DNA from 3 places in the Photobacterium minamisatsumaniensis genome. Region 1 is predicted to be linked to each of the others. Evidence: riboswitches for the same ligand, from Rfam matches in the RefSeq annotation. Region 1 holds a riboswitch; each other region holds the start of a gene.
The links. Region 1 has a riboswitch for lysine ahead of L4D78_RS00465 (Na+/H+ antiporter NhaC family protein). Riboswitches for the same ligand answer to the same signal wherever they lie in the genome.
Positions count from the first base shown of each region.

Region 2: another riboswitch for lysine. It lies ahead of lysC (lysine-sensitive aspartokinase 3); the one in region 1 lies ahead of L4D78_RS00465 (Na+/H+ antiporter NhaC family protein).
Region 3: another riboswitch for lysine. It lies ahead of L4D78_RS11360 (Na+/H+ antiporter NhaC family protein); the one in region 1 lies ahead of L4D78_RS00465 (Na+/H+ antiporter NhaC family protein).

Region 1 covers NZ_JAKJSI010000010.1:10,053-20,570, forward strand. Annotated here, with positions in the region: gene fadD (long-chain-fatty-acid--CoA ligase FadD) at 1-839, shown strand, start outside; gene rnd (ribonuclease D) at 906-2,027, shown strand; gene minE (cell division topological specificity factor MinE) at 2,132-2,395, opposite strand; gene minD (septum site-determining protein MinD) at 2,402-3,214, opposite strand; gene minC (septum site-determining protein MinC) at 3,235-3,897, opposite strand; gene L4D78_RS00450 (YcgL domain-containing protein) at 4,119-4,400, shown strand; gene L4D78_RS00455 (lytic murein transglycosylase) at 4,411-5,382, shown strand; gene L4D78_RS00460 (H-NS family histone-like protein) at 5,704-6,099, opposite strand; lysine riboswitch at 6,484-6,666, shown strand; gene L4D78_RS00465 (Na+/H+ antiporter NhaC family protein) at 6,765-8,360, shown strand; gene L4D78_RS00470 (thymidine kinase) at 8,609-9,187, shown strand; gene L4D78_RS00475 (YoaK family protein) at 9,557-10,219, shown strand; gene hisIE (bifunctional phosphoribosyl-AMP cyclohydrolase/phosphoribosyl-ATP diphosphatase HisIE) at 10,305-10,518, opposite strand, start outside.
Region 2 covers NZ_JAKJSI010000013.1:2,405-12,922, reverse strand. Annotated here, with positions in the region: gene uvrA (excinuclease ABC subunit UvrA) at 1-683, shown strand, start outside; gene L4D78_RS04970 (PglL family O-oligosaccharyltransferase) at 807-2,552, shown strand; gene L4D78_RS04965 (pyridoxal-phosphate-dependent aminotransferase family protein) at 2,610-3,728, opposite strand; lysine riboswitch at 3,981-4,166, shown strand; gene lysC (lysine-sensitive aspartokinase 3) at 4,367-5,659, shown strand; gene metH (methionine synthase) at 5,735-9,409, opposite strand; gene L4D78_RS04950 (cation:proton antiporter) at 9,605-10,518, shown strand, end outside.
Region 3 covers NZ_JAKJSI010000020.1:127,393-137,910, reverse strand. Annotated here, with positions in the region: gene L4D78_RS11380 (NupC/NupG family nucleoside CNT transporter) at 1-1,118, shown strand, start outside; gene L4D78_RS11375 (DMSO/selenate family reductase complex A subunit) at 1,391-3,817, shown strand; gene L4D78_RS11370 (DMSO/selenate family reductase complex B subunit) at 3,832-4,449, shown strand; gene L4D78_RS11365 (dimethyl sulfoxide reductase anchor subunit family protein) at 4,452-5,231, shown strand; lysine riboswitch at 5,613-5,790, shown strand; gene L4D78_RS11360 (Na+/H+ antiporter NhaC family protein) at 5,909-7,405, shown strand; gene L4D78_RS11355 (saccharopine dehydrogenase) at 7,424-8,488, shown strand; gene L4D78_RS11350 (hypothetical protein) at 8,666-9,430, shown strand; gene L4D78_RS11345 (magnesium transporter) at 9,498-10,518, opposite strand, start outside.

The sequences.
Region 1 (10,518 bases):
CTAACCCGCGTGATATTCCAACGTTTGTGAAAGAGCTGCAACGTTATCCGTTTACCGCGATCACGGGTGTTAATACCTTATTTAATGCACTTGTGAATAATGAAGATTTCCATGAAATCGACTTCAGCAACCTTCGCTTGTCTGTTGGTGGCGGCATGGCGGTGCAACGTGCTGTCGCTGAAAAATGGAAAGAAACCACGAATAACTATTTGCTTGAGGGTTATGGTCTAACTGAGTGTTCCCCACTTGTCGCGGCATACCCTTATGATCTAGTAGACTATAATGGATCTATTGGTTTACCTGTTCCATCAACAGAGGTACGAATTGTTGATGATGAAGGACAAGTATTAGCCAATGATCAGGTAGGTGAGCTGCAGGTTCGTGGCCCACAGGTTATGCAAGGCTACTGGCAACGCCCTGAAGCAACCAAAGAAGTATTGACAGATGATGGTTGGCTGTCTACTGGTGATGTTGTACGTTTCGATGATGAAGGTTTCTTGCATATTGTTGACCGTAAAAAAGACATGATTTTGGTCTCTGGTTTTAATGTCTATCCGAATGAAATTGAAGACGTTGTTGCGCTTAACAGTAAAGTGTTAGAAGTTGCAGCGATTGGCCAGCCGCATGAAATTTCAGGTGAAGTGGTTAAGGTTTGTATCGTGAAGCGCGATCAAAGCCTTACACGTGAAGAACTACTCGACCATTGTCGTGAGCACTTAACGGGTTATAAAATACCGAAAATTGTTGAGTTCCATGACGAACTACCGAAAACAAATGTTGGTAAAATCTTGCGCCGTGTTTTGCGTGAAGAGTCTGAAAAGCAAGAACAACAAGCCTAAGGCTTAGCGTATTGTTAACATATTCTAATGCCGGCTATACGCCGGCATTTTATTGGTGATTTGATAGTGAATTTTGAAATAATCACAAGTACAACCCGTTTGGAAACTGTGTGCTTGCATGCTCGAAACCAAACTGCGGTAATGCTTGATACCGAGTTTGTTCGAACCCGTACTTTATATCCAAAGCTGGGTTTAATTCAGTTATTCGATGGTGAATTACTGTCATTAATCGATCCACTTGAGATCGAAGACATGACACCGCTTTGGGATTTGCTGCGTGACCAGTCTGTCATTAAAGTGCTACATGCTTGCGGTGAAGACTTAGAGGTGTTCCAGCATTATGCGGGCTGCCTACCAGTGCCGATGATCGATACACAATTGATGGCATCTTTCTTAGGTTATGGTGTCTCTGCTGGCTTTGGAACGTTGGTGAAAGACTTCCTTGGTGTTGAGCTTGATAAAGGCGAGGCGCGCACCAATTGGATGGCTCGCCCTCTTACCGATAAGCAATTAGACTACGCTGCTGCTGATGTTTACTACTTGATGCCGCTATATCAAAAGCTGCTACCACTGGTAGAAGAAAAGGGCTGGTCTGAAGCATTAGAGCAAGAGTGTGCAGGGTTGATGTTAAAGCGCATCAAAACTGTTGATCCTGATAAAGCCTACCTTGATATCAAAAATGCATGGCAACTGAACCCTCAACAACTGGCCATTTTGCAGAAAGTAGCAAGGTGGCGAGTATTAGAAGCCCGTAAGCGTGATTTAGCGTTGAACTTTGTTGTGAAAGAACTCAACCTTTGGAAACTAGCGCGTTACAACATTAAATCTAAAGCCGTAATGGGCAGTGAAGGGTTTGAACCAATGGAAGTGCAGCGCCATGGTACCCGTTTATTAAAAATGGTTTATGACACTGACGATATGTCGCCAGAGCAATATCCAGATAAAATTGTTCGCTTGGTAGATTTAACAGGTTATAAGCAAAAGGTGAAAACGCTAAAAGATGTTGTTACTCGCGTTGAATCTGAAACGGGTTTAATGCCAGAATTTTTAGCCTCAAAAAAACAAATAAATCAGCTTATTTCTTGGGCATGGAAGAAGCAGCGTCCACAAGATGATTTACCCGATATGCTTAAAACTTGGCGTAAGGCATTGTTTGAAGAAAAAGTACTGCCTTTGCTAGATAAATAAGCACTCGATTCGATATTGAGCAAAAAAGCCCTCACGACTATTAATTTGCTGCAACTTAATAGTTATGAGGGCTTTTTTATTTTCAGTGGTATTGCTCTATTCGACTATTTATCTTCGTCTGGGAGCGTTACGTTCAGTTCTAGCACTGATAAGTCTTCTTCTTTTTGGTCTAAGTTGACTGTTACTTGCTCAGGGCGGATCTCAACGTATTTTCGGATCACGTCCAAAATGTCTTTTTTCAACTGAGGTAAATAGCTTGGCGTACTGTGATCACCTGAACGACGCTCAGCAACAATAATTTGTAGCCGCTCTTTGGCTAAGCTCGCAGTTGTTGTTTTTTTGGGACGGAAGAATTCTAGCAAAGCCATAGTTCATTACCCTCCAAATAGACGTTTTAGGAAGCCTTTCTTTTCTTCATCAAGAAAACGGAATGGGCGTTCTTCTCCAAGCAGGCGAGCAACAGTATCTTCATATGCTATGCCGGCGTCAGATTCTTTATCGAAAATAACGGGTTCACCTTTGTTTGATGCGTTTAAGACTGCCTGACTTTCAGGGATAACACCTAAAAGAGGGATATGGAGAATTTCTTCCACATCAGTGACGCTTAGCATCTCACCTAAGGTGACACGCGCCGGGTTATAGCGAGTGAGTAGCAGATGCGTTTTCACTGGGGCTTCGGCATTTTCAGCACGGCGAGACTTGGAATCTAGAATACCTAGGATTCGGTCAGAATCTCGCACAGAAGAGACTTCAGGATTCGTGGTCACAATGGCTTCGTCAGCAAAGTACAATGCCATGAGCGCACCAGTTTCGATGCCTGCAGGTGAATCGCAAATAATGAATTCAAAGCCCATTTCAGCCATGTCATTAAATACGCGTTCAACCCCATCCCTGCTCAACGCGTCTTTATCACGAGTTTGAGAAGCAGGTAGTACGAAAAGGTTGTCCACGCGCTTGTCTTTGATTAATGCTTGATTAAGGTTTGCTTCACCATTAATCACGTTAACAAAGTCATATACTACTCGGCGTTCACAGCCCATGATCAGGTCAAGATTACGCAGGCCGATATCGAAATCGATCACCGCTGTTTTCTTGCCCGTTAAGGCAAGGCCTGATGCAATAGCTGCACTTGAGGTTGTTTTACCCACGCCACCCTTACCAGAGGTAACAACGATAATACGTGCCATCTTTAATTCCTTATCAAACGTTATAGAGCCAAATGCTCTATGTTTAAATTATTTTCAGCAAGTGAGATAACGACACCTTTACCCCAAAATTCGTCCTGAATTTTATCGCTTAACCAGTAGTTACCAGCTATCGAGATTAGTTCTGATTGGACGTTTTTACAAAAAATTGTGGCCTGTTGCTGGCCATTTGCACCTGCAATTGCACGCCCACGTAATGTACCGTAAATATGAATACAGCCATCAGCAATGATTTCAGCGCCGGCGCTTACATGGCTCATTACCACTAAATCACAATTTTTTGCATAAATCTGTTGGCCAGAGCGTACCGGGTTTCGGATTATTCTTGTTGGCTCCATCATTGGTTCAGCGGCATTTACTTGTTTGGCTGCATTCATGATGGCAAAGCCGGCCTTTTTAGCCGCTTCTTGTCGATCAGCACCTTTACAGCCGCTGATGCCAACAGGGATCATACCTGCAAGTTGCACACTTTCTTTTAACCGTAAAAAGTCAATGCCATTTCCTGCCTGACTGATATCAATAACGACAGGTGCAGCAGCAAAAAAATTAGGTGCCTGTTCGACTTTCTTTTTTAAAAAGTCGGCTGCTTTTTCTATGTCGCTATCCACTAGGTGGAGAGCGGAGAGGGTGAATGACCCTCCTTTAAATTCTGCTGTCTTTGCCATATAAGTAGGACGACTGACGCTAAATTAGCCGTTCGGGTACGTTATCTCTAGGTACTTAGCATGTTATATTCCCAAGCGTATATCAGCAAGCTATCCTTGCTTTTGCGTTGGAAATTCAGACAACCGTCTCATCCAAATGGTAGATTGCCCTTAGGAAGGGAATGATTCTTTGATATTGTGGTCTGAATGATGAGTCATTATAACGAATAGGTTAGATTCGTATGTTGTGTTCTATTTATAAAAGCCCGAAAAAAGACGGTACATATTTGTACATTAATAAGAAAGATGACTTTACTGCGGTACCACAAGAGTTGATGACAACCTTTGGTATACCTCAGTTTGTGATGGTGCTGAAACTTGAAGGTGAGCGGAAGTTAGCTCAAGCTGATATAGAGAAGGTAAAGGCGGCATTGGGTAGTACGGGGTATTATCTGCAAGTTCCGCCTCCTATAACGAATTTGCTTGAAGAGTATAAAGCTGAGAAAGCAGCAAAAAATACATAAAGGTAAATGTATGCAAAAGCGATTGATATCGGCCTTAGTGGCCCTAGGAATAGGATTTTCATCTGCAGCAATGGCTGCAGATGATGGCTTCAATAAGTATGTTGAAGGGCTAAAAGCAGAAGCTAAAGAAAAAGGAATTTCAGAGCCAATTATCAATTCTGCTTTCGACGGAATTACTTTTATTGAGCGTGCTGTAAAAGCGGATAAAAACCAACCTGAGCGAAAATTAACGCTGGATGAATATATCCCAAGAGCGGTACCCGATTGGAAAGTAAAACAAGCTAATGATCTTTATCAAAAGCATAAAACAGTACTCGACCGGATTGGAACACAATATGGTGTACAACCACGGTTTATTGTTGCCCTTTGGGGGGTTGAAAGTAATTTCGGTCGCTTAATGGGAAATTATAATGTTATAGAAGCTTTATCAACATTAGCGTACGAAGGGCGTAGAGAGTCCTTCTTCCGTACCCAAGTTATGGCGGCATTAGAAATATTAGATGCCAAACATATCAGCCCAGAAAATATGAAAGGTTCATGGGCGGGAGCAATGGGGCAGCCACAGTTTATGCCAACCTCGTTTTTATCTTATGCCGTTGACGGTAATAACGACGGGAAAGTTGATATTTGGCAAACAGAAGCCGATGTTTTTGCCTCTGCCGCTAATTACTTAAAGCAGGCTGGTTGGAATGATGATTATACTTGGGGGCGCCAAGTTAGCATTCCAAATAGTATTAACCGTGATGCATTAGGCACCGATAAAGAGAAGGGCCGATCCCTTTCTGATTGGCAAGAGCAAGGTGTTAGGCGCCTTAATGGGCAAGCATTACCTCAAGTTGATATAGACGCTTGGCTTATTCAACCAGATGATGGTAAAGGCAGGGCTTATTTGGTTTATGGTAACTATCAGTCGTTACTCAAATGGAATCGATCTCACTATTTTGCACTAGCGGTGAGTCACTTAGCAGATCAGATACGCTAACAATACGCAGCAATTACATAGCAGACTAAACCAGACTTCATTGTCTGGTTTTTTATACCTGTCGCGCAATGACGTGTCAGGAAAGGTTATTCTTTGTGAATATATTAATCTATATATATAAACGGAAATAACTGAGTGCGGTAAAGGAATATAACAATGTTTAAGAAAAAAAAACAGGGTGAAAAGGCAAGCAATTCATACTGTGAATGATTTTACAATGTGCCCTGTAAGCACTAAATGGTTGTTATTTAATGAGTTAGAAACAAAAAACCCAGCTTTAAGCTGGGTTTTTATTAGAATTTAACAACAAGAGTAAAGTTATTAAAGTTCGAAATCTTCTAGAGACTTACCTTCATCAAGTGCTTTTTTCAATGCGCTTGGTGTACGACCTTGACCAGTCCACGTTTTTTCTTCACCGTTTTCATCGATGAACTTATATTTAGCTGGACGCTGAGCTCGTTTTGCTTTTGGAGATTTATTTAGGCTAGAAAGTAATTCTTCTGGGTCGATACCATCAGCTAGAAGCATTTCACGGTATTGAGCTAGTTTATCTGTACGTTCTTTTTCTTTCGCGATTTCTTCAGCTTCAGATTCTTCACGCTCAGTAACAACTGTTTGAAGCTTTTCTAGTGCTTCCTGAAGTTGTTCTAGAGAATATTCACGAGAAAGTGCGCGAAGACTACGAAGGTTCAATAGTGCTTTCATTGCATCAGACATTTTTTTATTTCCTGTTGGTCTAAAACTATAAAAATAATAATAGCAGTGACAATTCTATAATTGCAATAATAATACTTTTAATCAGTGAATGACAAATAAAAAATGTATTCTTGATTTGTTTTTTTTGTATTTAGCGGGGAGAATTCTCATTTGTAATAAATTGTAATGGGTATTTACAGTCAGATCCTTCAGTAAAAGACTTTTTTTGTGACTATGTTTGCCATTTGTTTCATATTAAAAAGCGTATTTTAAATTATTTTTAACATCACTTCGCCATTGTTTCTTTTTTAACCATAGTAGCAAGACTATTCACTATTTCTGTTAATTTTTTCACGTTAAGTTGTTGCAATCGGATTTCTATTCCGTAGAATCAACCATTCCTTGACTAAGGGTAGAGGCGCATTATCTATAAGTAATAAACCGGAGGTGATTCCGATGAGGGTTTATGAAAGGAGCTAATGCCGAAGTAAATAAAGCTATCGAACTTTGTTTGCTGGGGTTGTCACCGAATAGGGACAGCACTGCCATAGTATATAATTACATTAACTATGGAGCGCTACTGTGGAGTCGGAAAAGGGTAACTTCTCTTCCTTACACTCTCTTAATCACGACATGATGTCGTGCCAACAGTAGATCTCCAACCAGGATCGGTTGTAGTAGAGATCATGAATATTGTAGATTTTTCACATTCCTCAATGTCGTTGTTACCACCTTTGGTAGCATTGGCTCTTGCGATTTTAACCCGACGCGTCTTAGTGTCTTTGGGTGTTGGCGTAGTGCTTGGTGCATTCTTGCTGACAGACTTTTCTATTGGAAACACAGCTAGTTATATTGGTACAACGGCATTCGGACTATTTATCGATGACGGTGCTATTAATAGCTGGAATATGAGCATTGTTGCATTTTTGGTGTTGTTAGGAATGACGACAGCATTGCTAACGCTTTCTGGTGGTACACGAGCATTTGCTGAGTGGGCGCAGACTAAAATTAAAAGTAAGCGTGGTGCGAAGTTATTAGCAGCATTCTTGGGTGTCTTCATTTTTGTTGATGATTACTTCAATAGTTTAGCTGTTGGCTCGATTTCGCGCCCAGTGACAGATCGCTATTACGTTTCACGTGCAAAGCTTGCTTATATTTTGGATTCAACTGCTGCACCAATGTGTGTACTAATGCCGGCATCAAGCTGGGGTGCATACATTATTACGTTGATTGGCGGCATTCTGGCATCACATGGTGTGACTGAATATACGCCATTAGGCGCGTTTGTTCAGTTGGCTCCGATGAACTTTTATGCTGTCTTTGCATTGATCATGGTGTTTGTTGTGGCTTGGTTCCAGATTGATGTGGGCCCAATGAGAAAGCATGAGCTAAACGCGAGTCATTGCCGCGGCTTCGATGAAGGTGATGAAGACAAGCGTGCTAAAGACTTAAATGACGAGCTAGAAATTGAAGAAAGCAAAAATGGCCGTGTTTCTGATTTGGTTATGCCAATTGTTGCTCTTATCCTTGCCACTTTCTTCTTTATGATCTTTACAGGATACCAAGCACTTGCAGCTGATGGTTTAGCATTTAACCTTCTTGGCGCTTTTGAAAATACCGATGTAGGTATGTCACTCGTTTATGGTGGTACTATCGGATTTATTGCTGCCCTTATTCCAGTGCTGCGTCAGCGTCTTCCTGCTTCAGATGTTGCTGTAACATTGTGGATTGGTGCTAAGTCAATGTTTGGTGCGATTCTGATCTTATTGTTTGCGTGGTGTATCGGTAGCGTGATCAGTGACATGGCAACAGGTAAATACCTATCAACCTTGGTTGAAGGTAGCATTAACCCAATGTTTCTACCTGTTATCTTATTTATGCTTGCTGGCTTTATGGCATTTTCGACCGGTACGTCATGGGGTACGTTCGGTATTATGTTGCCAATCGCTGGTGACTTAGCAGCGGCAACCGATATTATGCTGATGCTACCAATGCTGGGCGCTGTACTAGCCGGTTCAGTTTTTGGTGACCACTGTTCTCCGATTTCTGATACGACTATCTTGTCGTCGACGGGCGCACGCTGTCACCATATCGATCACGTATCTACTCAGCTACCTTATGCGTTGTCTGTGGCTGTTGTATCGTCGATTGGTTTCTTAGTATTAGGCTTTACAGGTTCACTTGCTGTGGCCTTTATGACGGCAACACTCGCCTTTATCTTAGCGTGTGTAGCGTTATCTTGGTTGTCTCGTCGCCCACAAGTTGCGACAGCGAAAGCTTAATTGCTTAAACCACATTGTTAATAAAAAGCCTGCGTTTTGCAGGCTTTTTTTATGGTTACGGCTTAGGGTGAATAACTACAATCGCTCACCGTAAAGCGCTGCTTAATGACTGGCCGGCATGAGTAGTAGAACGCGATGAAAATTGTAAGAAATGTGCTGACTCTTGCGCTTGCTCCTTTCAATTTCTATGGCTTTTCTGTAGCATCTCGGCAGTTTTTATGCACCAATCGTATGACTAGGGAAGCTTAATGGCCCAGATGTATTTCTATTACTCTGCAATGAATGCGGGTAAGTCAACCACACTGTTACAGTCTTCTTTTAACTATCGCGAGCGCGGAATGACACCTGTCATTTTTACTGCCTCTATCGACGATCGTTTTGGCAAAGGTAAAGTTAGCTCACGTATTGGCTTGCAAGAAGAAGCTGAATTATTTAACTCAGCCGATGACTTGTATGCACGCCTTCAAGATATTCAGCATGCACAAAAGATAGACTGTGTTTTAATCGATGAATGCCAATTCTTAACCAAAGAGCAGGTATATCAATTAACTGAAGTCGTCGATAAGCTCCATATTCCTGTGTTGTGTTATGGCTTACGCAGTGATTTCCGTGGTGAGTTGTTTGACGGAAGCCGCTACTTGCTGGCTTGGGCAGATAAGTTGGTTGAGTTAAAAACCATTTGTCATTGTGGTCGCAAAGCAAATATGGTGATCCGCCAAGATGAAACTGGCCGTGCAATTGCCGATGGTGATCAAGTTGAGATTGGTGGTAATGATCGCTATGTCTCAGTGTGTCGCAAACACTACAAAGAAGCACTAGGTCGTTAATCAAATAATGATGAATGTAATGTAAGCCGTTCACTTACGTTTTTGTTTAACTCGCTTCTTTAAACAAATAAGCCTTACAATCGTGAGGCTTATTTATTTATTCCCTCGTAAATTCTCCCACTTTTCTTAATCTTAGTTTTCTGATTTTGCCATGTAAAATTACTCATAACTATGCATATGCGGGTAAGCTGATGTTTTATCCGGAGAATAGCGCATAGTTATCCGAGGTGATGTTTTTGGGGAGTATTACGCTCAATAATTATTACTTAACAAGTTACTTGAACAGATTTAAGATAGCCCACTTTTTCTCACGCTCTAAATTTAGCCATCTCTATATCGCTAAACGAGGCCTGAAATCTAAGGAATATCGTGATATCTAAATTACCCCGTTGGGTCGAGTCTGGGGCTTTCGTACTCGCATTGGTTGCTGGTTTTATTAATGCTGCAGGGTTATTGGGTTTCCAGCATCAATCAGTTTCACACTTATCCGGTACAGCGACATTGGTAGGCACTGGGTTTGTAAACTCTTCAATGAGTGATGTATTTTATTTATTTGCGATCATATTTAGTTTTCTTATTGGCTCTGCAATATCAGGCTACTTTCTACATGGTGGCACACTAAAGTTAAGTCGTAATTACAGTGGTGTACTGACGTTAGAAGCCATTTTTCTTTTTTGTGCCGCTTATTTGTTAACTAAAAACTCTTTTGGTGGGCTCTATTGGGCTTCTGCGGCTTGTGGACTACAAAATGCACTCGCGACCAAATATAGTGGTGCCGTCATTCGAACCACGCATGTGACGGGAATATTTACCGATTTAGGCATTATGCTTGGCGCAAAAATAAGGGGTGAGCAATTTGATAAAAGAAAGGCATTACTGTTTCTGTTAATTATCTTGGGCTTTATTTCTGGCGGTGCGCTTGGGGCCTACTCCTTTAATTACCTTCAATTTTATGCGTTGTATGTTCCAGCGAGCTTTTGTTTATTTTTAGCGCTGTCTTATTCTCTTTATCGCACCAAAGTTAGACGCTGATGTTGGGAAGAAAAACAGCCAATAGCCACTCTCTTGGCTGTTTTTGCTTATGAGGTCGTCTTGTTCGTGACGTGGACAGCAAGCGTTATGCTTTGTTGTGTCTTTCTTCTAAACGCTTCGTGATGTCCGCCAACGATAGCCCTTGATCTTGTAGCAAGACAACAAGGTGATAAATCAGATCTGCTGATTCGTTAACTAACTCCGCCTTGTCACCCGACGTTGCCGCAAGCGCGACTTCAACGCCTTCTTCGCCCACTTTTTGCGAAATACGTTTGGTACCGCGGGCATAAAGGCTTGCG
Region 2 (10,518 bases), on a different contig from region 1:
CTCGTTCGCGTGGTTATAAGCCAGGGAGATTCAGCTTTAATGTGAAAGGTGGACGCTGTGAAGCCTGCCAGGGTGATGGCGTAATAAAAGTGGAAATGCACTTCCTTCCTGATGTCTACGTGCCGTGTGATGCCTGTAAAGGGAAACGCTACAATCGAGAAACACTGGAGGTTCGCTATAAGGGTAAAACCATTGATGAAGTGCTCGAGTTAACGGTTGAAGATGCACGCGAATTTTTTGATGCAGTTCCAGCTATTGCAAGAAAACTCCAAACATTAGTCGATGTCGGTTTATCGTATATCCGCCTAGGCCAGGCAGCAACGACCTTATCCGGTGGTGAAGCCCAACGGGTTAAGCTTGCTCGTGAGCTATCCAAAAGAGATACAGGGCAAACCCTGTATATTTTGGATGAGCCAACGACAGGGTTGCACTTCCATGATATCCAACAATTGTTGACGGTATTACATCGCTTACGTGACCATGGCAATACCATTGTTGTTATCGAACATAATCTCGATGTGGTTAAAACCGCAGACTGGGTCATCGATTTAGGCCCAGAAGGTGGCTACGGCGGTGGTGAAATTATTGCGACGGGTACTCCAGAGCAAGTCGCTCTGGTTGAAGGATCTCATACCGCGCGATTCTTGAAACCTTTGCTACCTGCTCTCGTCCCAGTAGAATAGTCAGCAGAGAGCCATCAAATACCAATCAAATGAGTCACATCCATACAGATTGGTAATACGTTGTAAGCCGGGCAATGAAGCCCGGTTTACATTTTAATTCTCGCGATATCGATTGGAACCACCATGACAGTGTTACAAGTACAAGGCACCAAGTTAGCCGAGCAGAGGATCAGTAAACCGATGATCAAACCCTTTTTGATTTCCATGGGGTGTCTGTTTTTACTTGCGATGCACTACTTCCAACACAATCCAGGGGGGGCCGGATTAGAACTCTCTTTTAATGCCGCGAGCTGGATTCCTTTTAGTTTTGCTATTGCGTTTGGGTTACTCGAAATCTGCCGACAACGTATATGGCGATACTCTCGCCTGACCTTAGTGCTTTTTGTCTGCTGTTTAATGCTCAGTTTTCCTTTGTTCTACCCCAATGCCGCCGTTGCCGAAAGCACCCCTCGGATCTTAGGGATATGGGCAGGTTTCCTCTTCTTTGTAGGATTACAGCAATTTGCCTTTACCCAAAAACAGCGCCAGCGTTTACTTTGGCTGATATTGCTTAGCGTTTGGATTGAAGCCCTCTTTGGCTGGGTACAGTTCTTTCTGCTTGAGCCCGGTAATCCAATTGGTTACGACACCCTTGCTAACCGCCCTTATGGTATTTTCCAACAGCCAAATGTAATGGCGAGCTTCCTTGCAACAGGGTTAATTTTATCCGCCTATTTATTAGCGCGTATCCCGATGTATCGAGGAAAGTGGTCATGGCAACAATTGATCTTATTACTCACCCCTGTCGTCATATTACCGATTCTCGTCGTTCTCAGTTCGCGAACCGGTTGGCTGAGTGCCGCCGTCGGCACAGTATTAATATTGCCATACCTACATCGCTTTGCAGCAAAAGCCCAATGCCGAATGTGGTTATTAATGATCGCCTTAGGCCTAAGTGTGTCATGGAACATTAATTCATCAACGGGCTGGGAGCCAAAAGAAGAGCGCCTCAGTTTAGTCAGCCCCCGTGCCATGCATATCCCCCAAGCTGTAGAGATGTTCTTCAACAAACCTCTAACAGGTTATGGCTATGGGAAGTTTGAAGTCGGTTATATCGTTCAAACAGCCCAATGGCATGATGAAAACCCTGAGCGTCCTTATGGGATGGCATCACTGGACCACCCGCACAATGAATTAGCCTATTGGGCTGCCGAAGGGGGGATCATTCCTCTTATTGCATTACTGATAGCAGCGACGGCTGTCTTTTTTAAAGTCAAAAAAGCCCGCGATGGTACGCAGTTAGCGTTGATAGGATTGTTTTTCCCTATCACCCTACACTCACAACTTGAGTACCCGTTCTATCACTCACTAGTGCACTGGGTTATTTTTATCATCCTTATTTATTGGGTCGATAACCTAACCGCAAAGTACCATAAGCTTAAGCTGCATTATGTAGCCTCGATAAAAACAGCCGTAATCTTACTGCCTCTCATTGTTACCAGCTATATGACAACAACGCTGTATTCGGGCTACCTGCTAACAAAATATGAAACCACCCAGCCTGTGAATATTGATTACCTTATGGGCGTCAATAACCCTTGGGCTTGGCAGAACCGTTTCGAATGGAATTTACATTTAACGCAGTTACAACTTGGGGCCGCAACCAATAATCCAGAGCTGATCAATGAATATATTCATTGGGCGCAGAATAAAGCCAAACTGTGGCCTCGCCCAGCCCTTTATACCAACTTAATCGCAGCATATGTTCATCTTGATCAGTTGAATCTTGCAACGCAGATCCAACAAGAAGCGCTTTATTTATTTCCTGGAAGATCATTCGATTTACCAGAAGTGGCTCCTAAATCGGCAGCAAGCCCGACGAGTGAATAACTAAAAATATAAACAAAAACGGCTACCCGAAGGTAGCCGTTTTTATTTTGATCATGCTTATTTCAATGTCGTTTCTAGAGCACGTAAACAGAGAGCCACATTTTCACTTCTTGCAGCATACCCCATCAAGCCAATACGCCACGCCTTGCCAGCAAGGGCACCTAAACCAGCGCCAATTTCTAGATTGTAACGTTCTAGGAGGTTTTTTCTGACCAAGGCATCATCAACGCCCTGTGGGATATATATCGCATTCAATTGCGGTAGGCGGTCAGCTTCATTAACCACGAATTCAATTCCAAGCTTCTCTAGCCCTTCACGTAATTCAAGGTGGGCATCTTTATGGCGCTGCCAAGCATTTTCCAACCCTTCATTCTTTAACAACACCAATGCTTCATGCAGTGCATATAAGCTATTTACTGGTGCTGTATGGTGATAACTACGCTTACCTTCACCACTCCAGTAGCCTAATACCAAGCTTTGATCTAAGAACCAACTTTGCACAGGGGTCGTACGGCTTTGAATCTTTTCAACCGCTCGTTCCGAAAAGGTTAATGGCGATAGGCCCGGCACACACGATAAACATTTCTGGCTGCCAGAATACACGGCATCGAGCTGCCATTCGTCCACCAATAGTGGCACACCACCAAGCGATGTCACCGCATCCACAATCGTCAGGCAATCATACTGCCGGGCAATTTTAGCAATCGCCTCTGCATCACTGAGTGCCCCCGTAGAGGTTTCTGCATGAACAAAGGCAACAACCTTGGCATCAGCATGCTCTTTCAAGGTCTTCTCGACCAACGCTGGCGATACAGCTTCACCCCATGCACAATCAACCATGACAGCCACGCCGCCACAACGCTCAACGTTTTCTCGCATGCGGTCGCCAAACACACCATTACGGCAGACAATCACTTTATCGCCAGGCTCAACCAAGTTAACAAAGCATGCTTCCATGCCTGCACTACCCGGCGCAGATACCGCAATAGTAAATGTATTCTCAGTTTGGAAAGCATACTGAAGCAACTGTTTAAGTTCATCCATCATGCCAATAAACAATGGGTCAAGGTGCCCAATCGTTGGACGGCTTAGCGCCTGCAAAACCTGAGGGTAAATATCAGATGGGCCTGGTCCCATTAAAGTGCGCTGCGGTGGATAAAAACTACCTATTGTCATTCTTTATTCTCCCTGATAGTAACTAAGTTGGCATCGGCCTATTGTTGTAAGGTACTCAACGACTATATCAGGTCTCTCTTGGTTATGCTTATAGCGTTTATAATTCAACCAACCCCGCTTTACTTATTCAACTATACAATTTCTTTCATTTTTTTTACATATTTTTTCAAGCAACAATTGACAAGGTAATAACAAATCCGCTTCAATGGAGATCGTTTTTTGTTCACCTTGATGTGAGAATATCATCAAGGTAAAAACAGAAGAGGAGCGTTACCCAGGTATCTACGGTTGCGGGGCCCCACCCCGAAGCAATCTAGAGAGGGGGAGTAGCGCCGAGATATGACATGACAGGGGGCATGCCATATCGGCTAAGAAGGTTGAATCCTTCTAGCTGTCACTTTTTTATATTGAATAAAAGAGTGGGGAGCTTCTGGTTATTGTGCATACGTGTGCAATCCTACCTTATTGCTCTCCTGACATGGTCGTCGGGATCTACATCCCGAGTCATTCCCCTGTATTGGTTTTTATAATTTTAAACTGGGAGACTCGCTTTGAGCATCATAGATAATGTTACACCTATTCCTCCACCCATTACTGTAGCGAAATTTGGCGGCACCAGCGTAGCCGATCATGCCGCCATGAGCCGTAGTGCAGCCATTGTCAAAAATAACCCTGCAGCCCGGGTTGTTTTGATCAGTGCGTGCTCTGGCGTCACCAACCTTTTGGTTGAACTCGCAAATGGAATTGCAGATAGCGAACAACGCTTACAACGGCTACAGCAACTTCAAGTCACTCATCAAACTATTATCAGTAACCTGTCACAACCCGACAAAGTCTCTGCCGAAATCGCAATGTTACTGGATAATGTTGCTGCTCTGGCTGAACAAGCGGCTACCAAGCCTTCTAAAGCGTTAACGGATCAACTGGTGTCACACGGTGAGCTACTTTCAACTCACTTATTTAGCCAAATACTGACCGAAATGGGTGCTAACGCACAGCGTTTCGACATTCGCCCAGTCATGCGAACCGATAGCCAGTTCGGTAAAGCGATCCCTGACATAGAAACAATTCAGCAACAGGCTGAGACCCAACTACAACCTTTACTCGCTGACACTGTCATCGTCTCCCAAGGCTTCATCGGATCCGACGCGCAAGGTAACACCACGACACTTGGTCGTGGTGGCAGTGATTACAGTGCCGCCCTTATCGCAGAAGCGTTACGTGCTGATACTCTTGAGATCTGGACCGATGTACCGGGCATGTACAGCACAGATCCACGTATTGCTGCCAATGCAAAGCCAATTCAAGAAATCAGTTTCAGCGAAGCCTCTGAAATGGCGAATTTTGGGGCGAAAATCCTCCACCCATCAACATTACTGCCCGCAGTTCGCCAGCAGATCCCCGTCTTTATTGGATCATCAAAAGCACCAGAGCAAGGTGGAACTTGGATAAGAGAAAGTGTTTCAGAAGCGCCATTATTTAGAGCTCTAGCCCTACGTTGCAATCAAACGATGGTCACCTTAACCAGCCTAAATATGTTTCACGCCTATGGTTTCCTCGCTGAAGTATTCCGCATACTGGCTGAACACAAAATATCCGTCGATCTGATCACGACCTCTGAAGTCAGTGTTTCTTTAACACTCGATCAAACCGATACCAGTGGTGGCGCACCAAGTTTACCCGACGCAGCGATTGAAGCCCTTAGTCAATTATGTCGTGTTGAAGTCGAACAAGACCTTTGCCTTGTCGCACTTATTGGTAACCAGATGAGCTCAACTAAAGGCTCAGCTAAGCAAGTGTTTAACACCCTCGAAGATTATAATCTACGTATGATTTGCTATGGCGCAAGCCCACACAATCTTTGCTTCCTCGTTAAGACGAGCGACTCAAAAGATGTGATTAAGGTACTGCACAAAGAGCTCTTCGAATAACGATAAAGCTCAGATACTTACAATACAAAAAAGGCGCTCAAAGAGCGCCTTTCTCATATACATGTACCCGCTTTATCACTGCAAGTTTGGCCCAAGCCACTTTTCAGCTTCCAACAAGTCCCAGCCTTTACGATCAGCATAGCTATCACGCTGATCGTCTTGGATCTGAGCGATCGCAAAATACCGTGAATCGGGGTGTGAGAAATACCAACCGGAAACCGATGCACCTGGCCACATTGCGTAGCTAGACGTTAAAGACATATCAATGGTTTCTTCGACATTCAACAGCTCCCAAAGGCTGCCTTTCTCCGTATGTTCAGGACAAGCTGGGTAGCCCGGTGCTGGACGGATCCCCTGATACTTCTCTCTGATCAAATCATCATTAGAAAGGTTCTCATCAGCCGCATAGCCCCAAATATCTTTACGTACTTGCTCATGCAAATATTCGGCAAAAGCCTCGGCAAGACGGTCGGCAACCGCTTGGATCATGATGGCATTATAATCATCACCCTGCGCTTTATACTCATCAGCAAGCTTTCGCTCACCAATGCCGCCCGTCACCGCAAACGCCCCTACCCAATCTTTCTTACCACTTTCTTTCGGGGCAATATAATCAGATAAGCAGTAGTTATAACCTTTCGGTTTCTCGGTCTGTTGACGTAAGTTATATAAGACCTTTGCAACTTGAGTACGAGATTCGTCAGTATAAACTTCAATGTCATCGCCAACGCTACTCGCAGGTAGCAAAGCACACATACCTCGAGCTTTTAGCAATCCTTCTTTTTCAACACGATCAAGCAATACATTCGCATCCTTAAAAAGGCGCTGTGCTTCTTCACCTACTTCTTCATGTTGGAATATAGCCGGATATTTACCCATTAATGACCAAGTCATAAAGAATGGGGTCCAATCGATATAACGTCGTAGTGTCGCAACATCAAAATCATCAAACACATGTACACCCGGTTTAGCAGGTGCTGGCGGGGTATAACTATCCCAATCAATCGCGACTTTATTTTCTCGCGCTTGCGCTAAGGTGACAGGTTTAGTTCGAGGCTTCTTACGGCTATGTTGCTCGCGAACACGGTCATAATCAATCGCAAGCTTTTCAACAAACGCAGGGCGTCGCTCATCTGACAGCAATGAACTACATACCCCTACTGCACGGGAGGCATTATTTACGTAAACCACAGGCTGATGGTAATTTTGCTCAATCTTAACCGCAGTATGGGCTTTTGACGTTGTCGCACCACCAATAAGTAATGGTAATTCAAAACCTTGGCGTTCCATTTCTTTGGCTACATGGACCATTTCATCGAGTGACGGCGTGATCAATCCCGATAAACCAATAATATCGACGTTTTCTTCTTTGGCGACTTTAAGAATTTTTTCACACGAAACCATAACGCCAAGATCAATGATCTCGTAGTTATTACACTGCAATACAACCCCTACAATATTTTTACCGATGTCATGAACATCGCCTTTTACAGTAGCGAGTAGTATCTTACCGTTGGTATAGCCAGCTTGCTTAGCGGCATCGATAAAGGGCTCTAAGTGCCCCACCGCTTGCTTCATAACCCGCGCAGATTTAACGACTTGCGGCAAGAACATTTTACCTTCGCCAAACAGGTCACCCACCACATTCATGCCATCCATCAGAGGCCCTTCAATGACCTCTAGTGGTTTTTCAGCATTAAGTCTGGCCTCTTCGGTATCTTCAACGATGAATTCAGTAATACCTTTAACCAACGCATGTTCTAACCGCTTTTCAACAGGCCATGTACGCCATTCTAGCGCGGAAGCATCTTCTTCTTTTCCGACACCTTTATTGGCATATTCAGCAGCAATGTCCAATAAGCGTTCTGTTGAATCATCACGGCGATTCAGTACAACATCTTCAACCGCCTCACGCAGCTTATCGGGCACATTGTCGTAAACTTCCAGCTGGCCTGCGTTGACGATCCCCATATCCATACCATGTTTAAAGCAGTGGTAAAGGAAAACAGCGTGGATCGCTTCGCGTACATAGTTATTGCCTCGGAATGAAAAAGAAACATTCGAGACGCCCCCAGAAATCATTGCATGCGGTAAATCACGCTTGATATCAGCAACTGCTTCAATAAAGTCAACGGCATAGTTATTGTGTTCATCGATACCCGTTGCAACAGCAAAAATATTCGGGTCAAAGATAATATCTTCTGGTGGGAAACCAACTTCATCTACCAATATACGATAAGCATTGGTGCATATTTCTATTTTGCGCTCACGAGTGTCAGCCTGCCCAACTTCATCGAAAGCCATAACAATAACAGCTGCGCCATAACGGCGAATAAGTTTCGCTTGCTCTACAAACTTTTCTTTGCCTTCTTTTAGCGAGATAGAGTTAACGATCCCTTTGCCCTGAATACATTTAAGGCCCGCTTCAATGACTTCCCATTTCGAGGAGTCGACCATAATCGGGACTTTCGATATTTCAGGCTCAGAAGCACATAGATTCAGGAAACGTACCATGCAGGCTTCTGCATCGAGCATTCCTTCATCCATGTTGATATCAATGATTTGAGCGCCATTTTCAACTTGTTGTCGGGCAACATCTAGGGCTTCATCGTAAAGCTCTTCTTTAATTAGTCGTTTAAAACGTGCAGAACCGGTTACGTTTGTTCGCTCACCAACGTTAACGAATAGCGTATCTTTTTCAATTTTTAGTGGTTCTAATCCAGAAAGGCGACAAGCTTTTGGTAAGGTAGGCAGGTGGCGAGGTTGGAGTTCAGAGACAGCTTCTGCCATCTTACGAATATGTTCTGGTGTAGTGCCACAACAGCCACCGACTAAATTCAAGAAGCCACTTTCAGCCCACTCTTGAATATGCTCTGCCATGTCTTCAGGCGAAAGATCATATTCACCAAATGCATTAGGTAAACCAGCATTAGGGTGAGCCGATACCGCACATTCTGAAATCTGTGAAAGCTCTTCAACATACTGGCGTAGCTCATCAGGCCCAAGTGCACAGTTCAAACCAAATGAAATCGGATTTACATGACGTAAAGAGTTATAAAAGGCTTCCGTTGTTTGCCCTGATAACGTTCGCCCAGAAGCATCCGTGATCGTACCAGAGATCATAACTGGTAAAGCGTAACCTAATTCTTCAAACACTGTATCAACGGCAAACGCACAGGCTTTTGCATTCAAGGTATCGAAAATAGTTTCAATCAGAATGATATCAGAGCCACCTTTAATTAAGGCATGTGTTGACTCCGAATAAGCTTCTACCAGTTCATCAAAACTGACATTACGAAAACCAGGATCATTCACATCAGGCGAAATAGAACAAGTACGGTTCGTTGGTCCAAGTACGCCAGCAACAAATCGTGGTTTATCCGGCGTTTTTGCCGTCCATTCATCAGCAACAGCACGTGCTATACGGGCAGCTTCAATGTTGATTTCAGCACTCAAACTCTCCATGTCATAATCGGCCATTGCGATGGTCGTGGCATTGAAAGTATTCGTTTCAAGGATGTCAGCACCAGCTTCTAAGTAAGAAGAGTGGATATCTTTAATCAACTGAGGCTGCGTCAGCACCAACAAATCATTGTTGCCTTTTAAATCGCTATGCCAGTTAGCAAAACGATCGCCGCGATAATCTTCTTCTTCGAGTTTATAACCCTGGATCATGGTGCCCATGCCACCATCAATGATCAGGATTTGCTCTTCGATACGCTTATGTAATAAGTCCTTGTTCGTCAACACCGCATTACTTCCTTTTCAATTTTACAGCTTATTCACATCCTACCATAGCAAAAATGGAAATCTAGACGTCTAAAGCTCTTTTCATTGATTAAATAATGACGGAAGAGAGTAAAAATAGTTATAGCTATCACACCACGATACATTTATATTTTGACACAATTTCATGCTTTATTTTTATTACCCTGTGAGGTTTGGATGTCCGTCTATAGCACCCTATGCTTTCTAGCTGCTGCTGCAATGTTTATTGCATTTATTAACAGCAAGATAGGAAAAATGCAGACCACAATTGCAATTACAGCTGGGGCGTTGATTCTTTCCCTAGGCATTATCGTTGCGGGTCAAAATGGTTGGTTCCACTTAGAAGACATCGCTGCCGAACAGCTCGGAGAGATCAACTTTGAAAGCTTTCTGCTTAAAGGCATTCTTGGTTTCTTACTGTTTGCTGGCGGGTTAGGCATTAAATTGCCTCACCTTGAAGATCAAAAATGGGAGATCACTACATTAGCGCTTGCAGCGACATTATTTTCAACGTTCTTTATTGGGTTCGCACTATGGGGCATCTGTCAGGTCATTGGTATCCAGTTGGATTTAATTTACTGTTTACTCTTTGGCTCCCTGATTTCCCCAACCGATCCAATAGCAGTGCTCGCAATCGTTAAGAACCTTGATGCACCAAAACGCATATCAACGCAAATTGAGGGAGAGTCGTTATTTAATGATGGCTTTGGCTTAGTCATCTTTGTCACCTTATTTACCATTGCTTTTGGTGCTGAAGCCCCAACCGTTTTAGGGGTTACTCAGTTGTTTTTGCAAGAAGCAATTGGAGGTATCGCCTATGGTTTCGCACTTGGACTTATTTTCCACTACTTAATCAGTTCAACCAATGACCACTCAATGGAGCTACTTCTGACTCTAGGAATCCCAACTGCTGGTTACGTGTTCGCAGATGTCATCCATGTATCAGGTCCATTAGCCATGGTTGTGTCAGGTATTATGATTGGTAATTGGACGCGCTACATTGGCTTTTCGAAAGAAAGTGAAGACCATCTCGATCACTTTTGGGAACTAGTCGATGAGTTCCTAAACGGCGTATTGTTCCTGCTGATCGG
Region 3 (10,518 bases), on a different contig from region 1:
GGGCTTTTGTCCTGTTCATTCCGATTGGCAAAGACTTACTCGAAGTCGTTTCCAGCGGGGTCAGCTCGGTGTTGGGGTTCTCCCATGCGGGTATTGAATTTTTGTTTGGCGGTTTAGTCAGCGATAAGATGTTTGAAGTGTTTGGTGGCGGCGGCTTTATTTTTGCCTTGCGAGTGCTGCCAGTTATCGTCTTCTTCTCAGCATTGGTATCGGTCTTGTATTACCTCGGTATCATGCAGATATTCATTCGTGTGTTGGGCGGCGCATTACAAAAGCTCCTTGGAACCAGCAAGAACGAGTCAATGTCTGCAACGGCCAATATTTTTGTCGGTCAAACCGAAGCGCCATTGGTTATCGCACCTTACATTAACCGCCTTAGCCGTTCAGAGCTGTTTGCGGTAATGTGTGGTGGTTTAGCCTCGATTGCTGGCACAGTACTTGGTGGTTTTGCAGCAATGGGGGTTGATATGCAATACCTCATTGCGGCGTCGTTCATGGCAGCCCCTGGTGGCTTGCTGTTTGCCAAAATTTTGGTGCCTGAAACTGAAGACCGTAGTAGCGAAACTGTCGAAGAAGATGTTTCGGTTGAAAAGCCGGCAAACGTTATTGATGCTGCTGCCGCTGGTGCATCAAGTGGTTTAATGTTGGCTTTAAATGTTGGTGCCATGCTGCTAGCGTTTATTGGTCTGATTGCCTTGGTAAACGGCATGTTAGGTGGCGTTGGTAGCTATGTGGGTTTACCTGAACTCTCATTAGAGTACTTATTGGGTTACGTGTTCTACCCTGTGGCAGTGATCATCGGTATTCCATTTGATGAGGCCATGGTGTCGGCATCGTTTATTGGCCAGAAACTGGTATTGAATGAATTCGTCGCTTATGTGAATTTTACAGAATACCTAAAAGTGACTGAATTATCGGCTCGTAGTACTGCCATTATTACTTTTGCTCTATGTGGTTTCGCTAACTTCGCCGCTGCGGCAATGTTACTTGGCGGGCTGGGTACAATGGCACCGAAGCGCCGTCATGAAATTTCGACACTGTGTATGTCAGCAATTTTTGCTGCGACCATGTCTAACTTGATGAGTGCAACTATTGCAGGCTTCTTCTTCTCGTTTTAAATAGTTCATTATCTGCATCATTAAACAGCCCTGCTTATTAGCAGGGCTGTTTTTTTGTAAAACGTATTATTTTAGTTTTCTGTGATAGTTAAAACTAATATTCGTGTTTTCTTGCATTCTTTTAACAAATATTCACGGCTACATGTGATTAAGTTAGCAATCTATTAATAAGCGTGTAGTTGCTGTTCACTTTGTTGATTTCCATCAATTTGTATCAACCCCTTTGAGTCGTAGTCTGTCTGTATTGTTTGTATTTTGCACAGGCGGTGACTATGGAAAGTCAAAAATTACAGGTATTAAAAAATGCGGTTTCACGGCGGGAATTTCTTGGTAAATCGGCAAAGATCAGTGGTATAGCGGCGGTGGCTGCGAGTGTTCCGTTACCTTTTTCTTCGGTTTCTCATGCAACAGAGCCAGACACCCTGTCGGACGATGAAATTCATTACAGCGCATGTCTGGTTAACTGTGGAAGCCGATGCCCACTTAAAGTGCATGTTCGAGATGGCGTTGTAACGCAAATATCCAGTGAAGATGGTTTAGATGATGACATCTTTGGTCAGCATCAAATTCGGCCATGTCTTCGTGGACGTTCAGTTAAGTGGAAAACCTATAGCCCAGATCGCATTAAGTATCCGATGAAGCGAACAGGCAAACGTGGTGACGGTAAATTTAAGCGAATTAGCTGGGATGAAGCGACAACATTAATTGCCGATAAGCTTAAACACACGATTGATACCTACGGTAATGAAGCAATTTACTATCAGTATGGCTCTGGCTCTACAGGTGCCAACTTACAGGGACGTAATGCCAACAAGCGTTTTTTACATACTATTGGTGGGTACCTTGACCAGCATGGTACCTATTCGACGGCACAAATTTCGACGGTTGAACCTTATGTCTATGGTAGTGGACAAGGAAGTTTGATTGCCAATATTGCGCATTCTGATCTGGTGGTGATGTTCTGCCAGAACCTCGCGGAAACTCGGATGTCTGGGGGAGGGCAGATCGCTGAAATTTTTAACGCTCTCGAACAAAGCAACGCAAAAGTTATTATTATCGACCCTCGCATGACCGACAGTACGATTGGCTTTGATGCCGAATGGCTGCCTATCCGACCAGGTACCGATGCAGCATTAGTGGCAGCTATAGGGTATACCTTGATCAATGAAGGACTCGCTGATGATGACTTTATTAATCAATATTGTGTCGGATGGGATGCTTCAACACTACCTGCTTCAGCACCTACCAATGCGTCATATAAAGATTACATCTTGGGGAATGGCCCTGACTCGGTAGCGAAAACGCCGGAATGGGCCAGCCAGATTTGTGGTATTGCGCCCGCTCGGATAAAACAGCTTGCGCGTGAAATGGCGACGGCAAAGGCAGCTTGGATTTCACAAGGCTGGGGGCTTCAGCGTACAGCAAATGGCGAGCAAGCTTCACGTGCGATCATGATGTTACCCGCCATGACCAAGCAGTTTGGTAAGCCTGGTACCAATACGGGTAACTGGGGCAGCAGTGTTAAATATAAGGTGCCAGGTTTTGGTACGGCTAACCCAGTAAAAACTTCGATCCCCTGTTTTCTTTGGACCGATGCGATCACGCGTGGAACAGAGATGACGGCGGAGAACAGTTTTGTTCGTAATAAAGACAAGCTTGATACCAATATCAAATTCTTATGGCATTACGCCAGTAATGTCACCATGAATCAGCACTCAGATTTGAATAAAACACATGAGATCCTTCAAGACGAGTCATTGTGTGAGTTCATTTTGGTCTGGGAACACCACATGACATCGTCTGCTCGCTATGCCGATCTTTTGCTGCCCGATGTCACGACGCTTGAGTCCAATGATTTAATTGATAATTCTTATGCGACGGGGGCTTACCACTATGTCACTCGTTTGCAACAAGCCATTGAGCCACTGTGGGAAAATAGACCTACCTATGATGTGCTGGCCGATGTTGCTCGAAAAATGGGGACCTATGATGCGTTCACTGAAGGACGCTCTTACCCTGAATGGATAGAGCACTGTTACGGACAATTACGCGCGGCGAACCCCCATTTACCATCGTTTAGTGAGACCAATGGAAAAGGCATCATTGATCGCAAACTGGCTGATAGTCTAGATCATATCGCACTTAAAGATTACCGAGATGATCCGGTGGGTAATCCGCTTAACACGCCTTCTGGAAAAATAGAAATGTATTCAGAACGATTAGCGGAGCTGGCGAAAACTTGGGAGCTAACCGATGGTGATCGCATTCCTTCTGTCGCTGAGTATTGTGAAACCTTTGAAGGGCTTGGCGATCGCGAGAGAATGGAACAGTACCCGCTGCAGTTAATAGGTTTCCATACCAAGGGCCGTACACATTCTACTTACCATAATATTCCCCAATTGCGAGAAGCGGTGCGAGATGAAGTGTGGATGAACCCCGTTGATGCTTCCACGCGACAGCTTATGCATGGCGGACAGGTCGAGATATTTAATGACCGAGGCCGAATACAGATGCCCGTGCGGGTGACAAGTCGGATCATGCCTGGCGTTGTTGCGGTACCACAAGGTGCTTGGTACCAGCCGACGGCGAAAGGGGTTGATGTCGGAGGCTGTATTAATACATTGACGACGCAACGACCATCTCCTTTGGCAAAAGGTAACCCACAACATTCCAACTTAGTTGAAATTAAACCGATCTAGGGAGCATGAGTATTATGGCGCAATATGGTTTTTATATTAATTCCGCAAAATGTACCGGCTGTAAAACCTGTTCGGTCAGTTGTAAAGATAAAAAGGATCTCGAAGTAGGCCCAAAGCTACGCCGAGTTTACGAATATGGCGGTGGCACATGGATACAGCGAGACGGCCTGTGGTCACAAGATGTGTATAGCTATTACCTGTCGATTGCTTGTAATCACTGTGATGAGCCAGCCTGTGCGCAAGGTTGTCCAACAGGCGCGATGGCCAAACGGGAAAGTGACGGCCTCGTGGTGGTGGATCAGTCTCGCTGTGTCGGTTGCCGATATTGCGAAATGCGCTGTCCTTATGGCGCACCTCAGTTTGATGCCGAAAAGAAAGTCATGAGCAAGTGTGATGGCTGTTTTGATTTGTTAGAGCAGGGGCGCTCGCCAGTATGTGTTGATGCCTGTCCACAGCGAGCCATTGAGTTTGGCCCGATTGAAGAGCTACGACAGAAATACGGCAACTTTAATGAAGTCGCGCCCTTACCCGGTGCAGCATTAACCAAGCCAAATCTGATCATTCATCCTCATTCGAAAGCAAAACCAAGTGGTGACGGCAATGGGTCTGTCCAAAATAGAGCGGAGGTCTAATTATGCATGAGTTACCTTTAGTCTTTTTCACGGTGCTTGGGCAAACAGCGGTAGGGGCGTATCTGATCTTACTGTTGAGTCAAAAAGCGAATGCCACAAGTGAACAGCAATTATCCCGAAGTTTACTCGTGACCACTTTAATACTCAGTATTGGGATGATCGTGGGGATGTTCCATTTAGGGCACCCTTTGCGCGCATTTAATCTGCTTTCTGGTCTTGGCCGTTCGCCGATGAGTAATGAAATCGTGTTAGGGGGATGTTTTGCCGCCTTTGGCTTACTGGCAGGGCTTGCTGGAAATTATGGCGCGGGAACCGCTAAACAGCGTTTAGTATTACGTTGGGTGGGGGCATTGTTTGCCATAGCGTTTGTTGTGATGATCCCATCAGTGTATCAACTGAGTACTGTCGCGACATGGGATACACCACATACCACGTTCCAAATGCTAATAACGGTACTCATTACCGGCGGTGGGTTAGCGGCCGTTATTGGGGCATACCGACAAGGTATGGTTGTTTGTATCGTGGCGACCCTTGCTGCTTTGGTTATGCGTTCAGATTACCTGACCTTTGTGACCAGTGTTAATCCGATATTATCCAGTCAGCAAAGCAGTTTATGGCTAATCCAGTCGGTTGCACTTTGTATCGGTATTAGTGTTGCAATTTATGGCATGTTGAAACACAACACAAGTAAACCTGTTTTATGGTCGGTATGTGGTTTGTTGGTGGTTGGGGAACTAGTCGGGCGAATTTCGTTTTACAATCTTTGGTCGCTGACAATGTAATATTGAAAATAAAGTAGCCACTGTTCAGTGCCGTTCATTTTAGATGAGCGGCATTTTTAATAATTGTACAAGCGATAACCTCACCGCGAATGAATGTGTTTCTTTGCTTTTGCGTAGTTATGCTTGCAGGTTGTAATGCTACAACGATTAAGTAATAGAATTCTTTTTCGGTGCTTAATTGAAAGGGAATTTAAAGTGATGAGTATTTACTCTATGTGTCGTTGTTTGATATTAAAAAGTAACCATTTAGATTGATTTTTGTTGGGTATTTGTTTGCTTAAATATTTTTGGTGATATTGATCACACTTATCGAGCATGGTGATTCGAATTAGAGAGATGTATGTTTTATTCATTATATAGCAGGACATTATTCAGTCTTTGCTTGAAAGTAGAGGCGCATTGCCTATGAGTAATTTAGTGAAGGCCGACAGCCAGTGAAGCTAAATGAAAGGAGTCAGTGCCGAAGTAGTCGAGGTTGTCATCCTTGCTGCTGGGGTTGTTCTTAAGAGGAATAACACTGTCATCTCAGCCAGATCTGAGATGGGGAGCTACAACAAATTTGATATTAGAAACGAACGAACTATCGCTCCTATCTTGTAAAGCCTTTGTCTGTAAAACACTCCTGAACACCCTTCCTCTTTATCATTTTGATATCGTTTTACAGGAGAAATTTACGTATGGCTGATTACGGATTATTGTCCATCGTACCTGCCGTGTTAGCGCTTATACTCGCTTTTACCACTCGGCATGTTGTTTTAGCTTTAGGTGTTGCGGTAATAAGTGGCATGCTGATCCTTACCAAAGGTCACCCCGTTGATACCGCCCTGATGTTTTTGACGGATGGACCGTTTACCCAACTAGCCCAAACCAGTAATGCGCAAATTATTATTGTTATTACTATCATTTCAGGTTTTATTTATTTGGTTGAACAAAGTGGTGGCATGTCAGCTTTTTCAACTACGGCGACCCGTTATGTTTCATCGCCGATAAAGGCGCAACTCGCGACGTGGGCGACGGGTATCGGTATATTTTTTACCGACTCAGGTAACTCGCTCATTTTAGGCCCGATGTTTGCGCCGATTTATCAAAAGCTGAAACTGAGCAAAGAGAAGCTGGCTTTTATTATTGACTCAACGTCATCTCCGATTTGTGTATTGATCCCGATTATTAGCTGGGGTGTCTATTCACAAGGCTTAATTGAAAATGCTTTTGAAAATATGGGGCAGCCCGTCGATGGCTTTTCTACCTTCTTGCAGGTTATTCCTTATCAGCTTTATGCCTTGCTTGCGCTGTTCAGTGTGCCTGTTTACGCGGTTCTGAAAAAAGATTGGGGGCCAATGGCTGATGCAGAGTTCAAGGCTCAACAAAGTACCGAGACTATCATTGAGCCAGCAAACGCAAGCGCGGTTAAATCAGCTTCTATCTCGCTGATCCTGTTCCCGCTATCAGTGCTGTTTGGTTCTCTAATCGTGCTGTTTATCTATAACTATCACTTACATGGTGGGATTAGCGGGCCAGTGATCCGTACGACCTTAGGCACGAGTTATTTGATTGCATCCATTACCGCGATTATTTATTACGCCTATACCAAAACCATGACCGCATCAGCAGCTTTTAATACTTTTGTCGCGGGTATGCAGCGTATCATGCTAATTTTGATCATCTTGCTACTGGCATGGACGCTAGGCGATATTTGTAAATCACTAGGGACTGGCGATTATATTAGCCAAGTAATGAATGACCGTTTACCGGTATTCTTGTTACCCGCTCTGATTTTTATTATCGGTAGTTTTATATCAGTGGCAACAGGCTCGTCATGGGGCACATTTGCCATTTTGATCCCGATTGCCGTGCCTGTCGCAAGTGCATTAGGTGCCGACCCTCTGATTTGTATTGGCGCAGCGCTGAGTGGCGGTATGCTAGGTGATCATTCTTCGCCGATTTCAGACACGACTATTTTGAGTTCAATGTCGACTGGCTGTGATCATGTATCTCATGTCCGTACCCAGTTCCCCTATGCCATTTTGACAGGTGTAACAGCAAGCCTTGGTTTTATGGTTGCAGAAATTACCCGTAGCCCATACACCATTATCTTGGCCGGGTTGTTACAAGTTGCACTTATTACATTGATGGTGCGTCGTCAGGCTGCAAATAGCCCTGCAGTACCCGCTTAAAATTAAAAAGGAATTATCATGAAAACGCTATTTTGGCTCCGAGATGAAGTAAAAGTTGGTGAGCACCGTACTGCGCTTACACCGAGTGGTGCACGAGATTTGATTGCTGCGGGTGCGAACGTAACCGTCGAACGGAGTACGACCCGTATCTTTACCGATCAGGCTTATGTCGATGTTGGCTGTGAGCTTGCAGAGGCTCATAGTTGGGTCGAGGCACCTGAGCATGCCTACATTCTGGGCCTTAAAGAGTTAGCGGAAGCCGATTTTGCACTTAAGCATCAGCATATTTACTTTGCCCATGCGTTTAAAGGCCAAGATGAAGCTCGCCAGATTTTATCTCGTTTCCAGGCTGGTGGCGGCCAGATCCTCGATCTGGAGTTTTTGCAAGATGAACTTGGCAGACGAGTCAGTGCTTTTGGTTACTGGGCAGGCTACGTGGGTGCGGCAATTGGCCTATCTGGTTTCATTCATCATTTACAGTGTAAAGGTGTTTATCCTGCGGTGAGTAGTTACCCTGATCGCTCCGAGTACCTCACTGTTCTTCGTGAGCAAGTTGCTAGTTTGTCAGAGCAGCCACGTGTGTTGGTGATTGGCCAGTTTGGTCGCTGTGGTCGTGGTGCGCTGGATCTCTTTGCTGACCTTGGTATTGCCGCTGATGGATGGGATATTGAAGAAACCAAAGCGGGTGGACCGTTTAAGGCGATTAACGACTACGACATTCTGGTCAACTGCGCTTATCTTGCCGAAGGCACACCTCCGTTTATCACCAAAGATAGCTTGGGTGCATCACCACGCTTGAGCATGATCAGTGATGTGAGTTGTGATCCGAATAATCCGGATAATCCAATTCGTATATACAGCCAATGTACCAAATTGACAAAACCGATCATTGAGTCAGATGTTACCGGTATCCGTGTACAGGCTGTTGACCATTTGCCAACCGTATTACCAAAAGAAAGTAGCGAAGATTTTGCTGGGCAATTATTGCCGCACTTATTGACCTTGTGTAAAGGTGAAGACCCACAAGGCGTATGGGCAAGGGCTCGCGACTTTTACTCATCAGCGTTGACGAGCGTCTTATAATTACGGATTGATTGAAAATAGAATCCGAGTGTATTTAATACACTCGGATTTTTTTATGCCTAGTGAAATGCTTTTTATTGTTTTATATCATTAATTTATATTTGGAATTCTTAATAATCATGGTGTGAATTGGTTGTTATTTACATTGAAGTTCAATAAATACCTTAAAGGATAATAATGAAAGCGATACATGGTTTGATGCTTTTAGCGGGTACTCTGGCGCTAAGCGGTTGTGAGTTAGAGAATGATAAAAAAAAGTCGCTGAGTGAAAATGAAATTAAGAAGTACATATCGGCCTCTAACATAAACCCTAGTTATGTCGGTATGGCACCAAGACAAAACACAAGAACCGTTCGGTTTGATACTACATCGCAGATCCCAATTTATTATGTGGTTAATGGCGGGGGCAGTGTACCTAAAGAGATTTTAAGTGGGGTGCAAAACCTTGAAAATCTCCTTGGCAACGTGTTTGGTGATTTTCAAGTTATCGACGATGATTTATCCATGTATCGTGATGAGAGTAAACCAGGTAATCAACCTGATTATTCTCACTCGATAGAAGATTTTTATAACCGCCATGGGATTGATTACGGCCTTATATTCTCGGTTGGTACGGCATTCTGGGATCCTGCTATGGAAAGTAAGCCAGGAAGCATGTGTGCCAATGCAGGTCAGGCTCCTTATAATGGAGGTTTGTATGTTCGTTATGATGAAGTGAGTGGGTATTATAGTGATACACACAAGGCGTGGGTTAACCTCGGGAATGGTTCATGTTCTTGGGATACTGATATCGTGAAACATGAAATTGCGCATAATTTGGGACTGTTTAACCATTTTTCTCCGTATTTTGGTAAGTGGTCACAAGGCGCTGAGCAAGTGCTCCGTAATCTTTATAGTAATCCGGCGAACCTATCACCAGATGATATGGTAATTACGCGTTAATAATATTCCGCCTGAATAAACAGGTAAAAGCCGAGTGTATTGATGACACTCGGCTTTTTTGTTGGTGTTAGATAAGTAATAGCTTGGCGGTACCGAGGAAAGCGAAGAAGCCCACCACATCGGTGACCGTTGTCAGAATAACCGAGCCAGCCAAAGCTGGGTCGAGTTTGAGTTTTTCCAGCGCAACGGGGATCAGAACGCCAAATAGGGCGGCGGTAATAATATTCACCACAATCCCAACCGCAATGATGATGCCAATAGTGGGTGATTGAAACCATAGGCCTGCCATCAGTCCTATTAATACCGCCCATAGCACGCCGTTGAGAAAGCCTATCCCAAATTCGTTTCGCAGTAATGACCAGCGGTTACCCGCAGTGACTTGGTTTAGTGCCATACCACGGATCATCAAGGTTAAGGTTTGGCTACCCGCAATGCCACCCATCGAAGCGACAATGGGCATTAAGATCGCGAGTGCTACGACTTGAGCGATGACATCTTCAAACAAGCTGATGGTCATCGACGCAAGCACCGCAGTCATGAGGTTGATCCCCAGCCATACCGCACGCCTTTTGGCACTTTTGGTTATAGGGGCGAATAAGTCATCCTCTTCACTCATACCCGCATTGGCCATTAAGGTGCTTTCATAACTCTCACGCATTAAGTCAAGTGCAAGGTGGAGGTCAATTTCTCCCACTAAGGCTAGGTTCTCATCGACGATAGGTAAGCCAATGCGCTGGCTGTGCTCTATCGCTTCAACGGCTTCTGCTAACGAGGCGTCATCTTCTAAAACCAAGCATTCAGTGTCGGCAATATTACTGAGCTTTTGGTGTGGCTCTGCTTCTATTAACTGCTGGTAGTTGATTGCCCCCACAAACTTTTTACTGCGAGTAACTACATAGATAGAGGCTGGATATTGGAAGCCATAACGTTCAAGTAATACTTTGGCTCGTTTAACCGAGATCCCCTGAGGCAATGAGATGACCTTCGGATTGGCATAACGGCCGATTTGGTCTTCGCTGTATTGGTTTGCGCGATCAAACAGTTCGAGATCTTCTTTACTCAGCAGCTCAATGGCGCGTTCAATGATT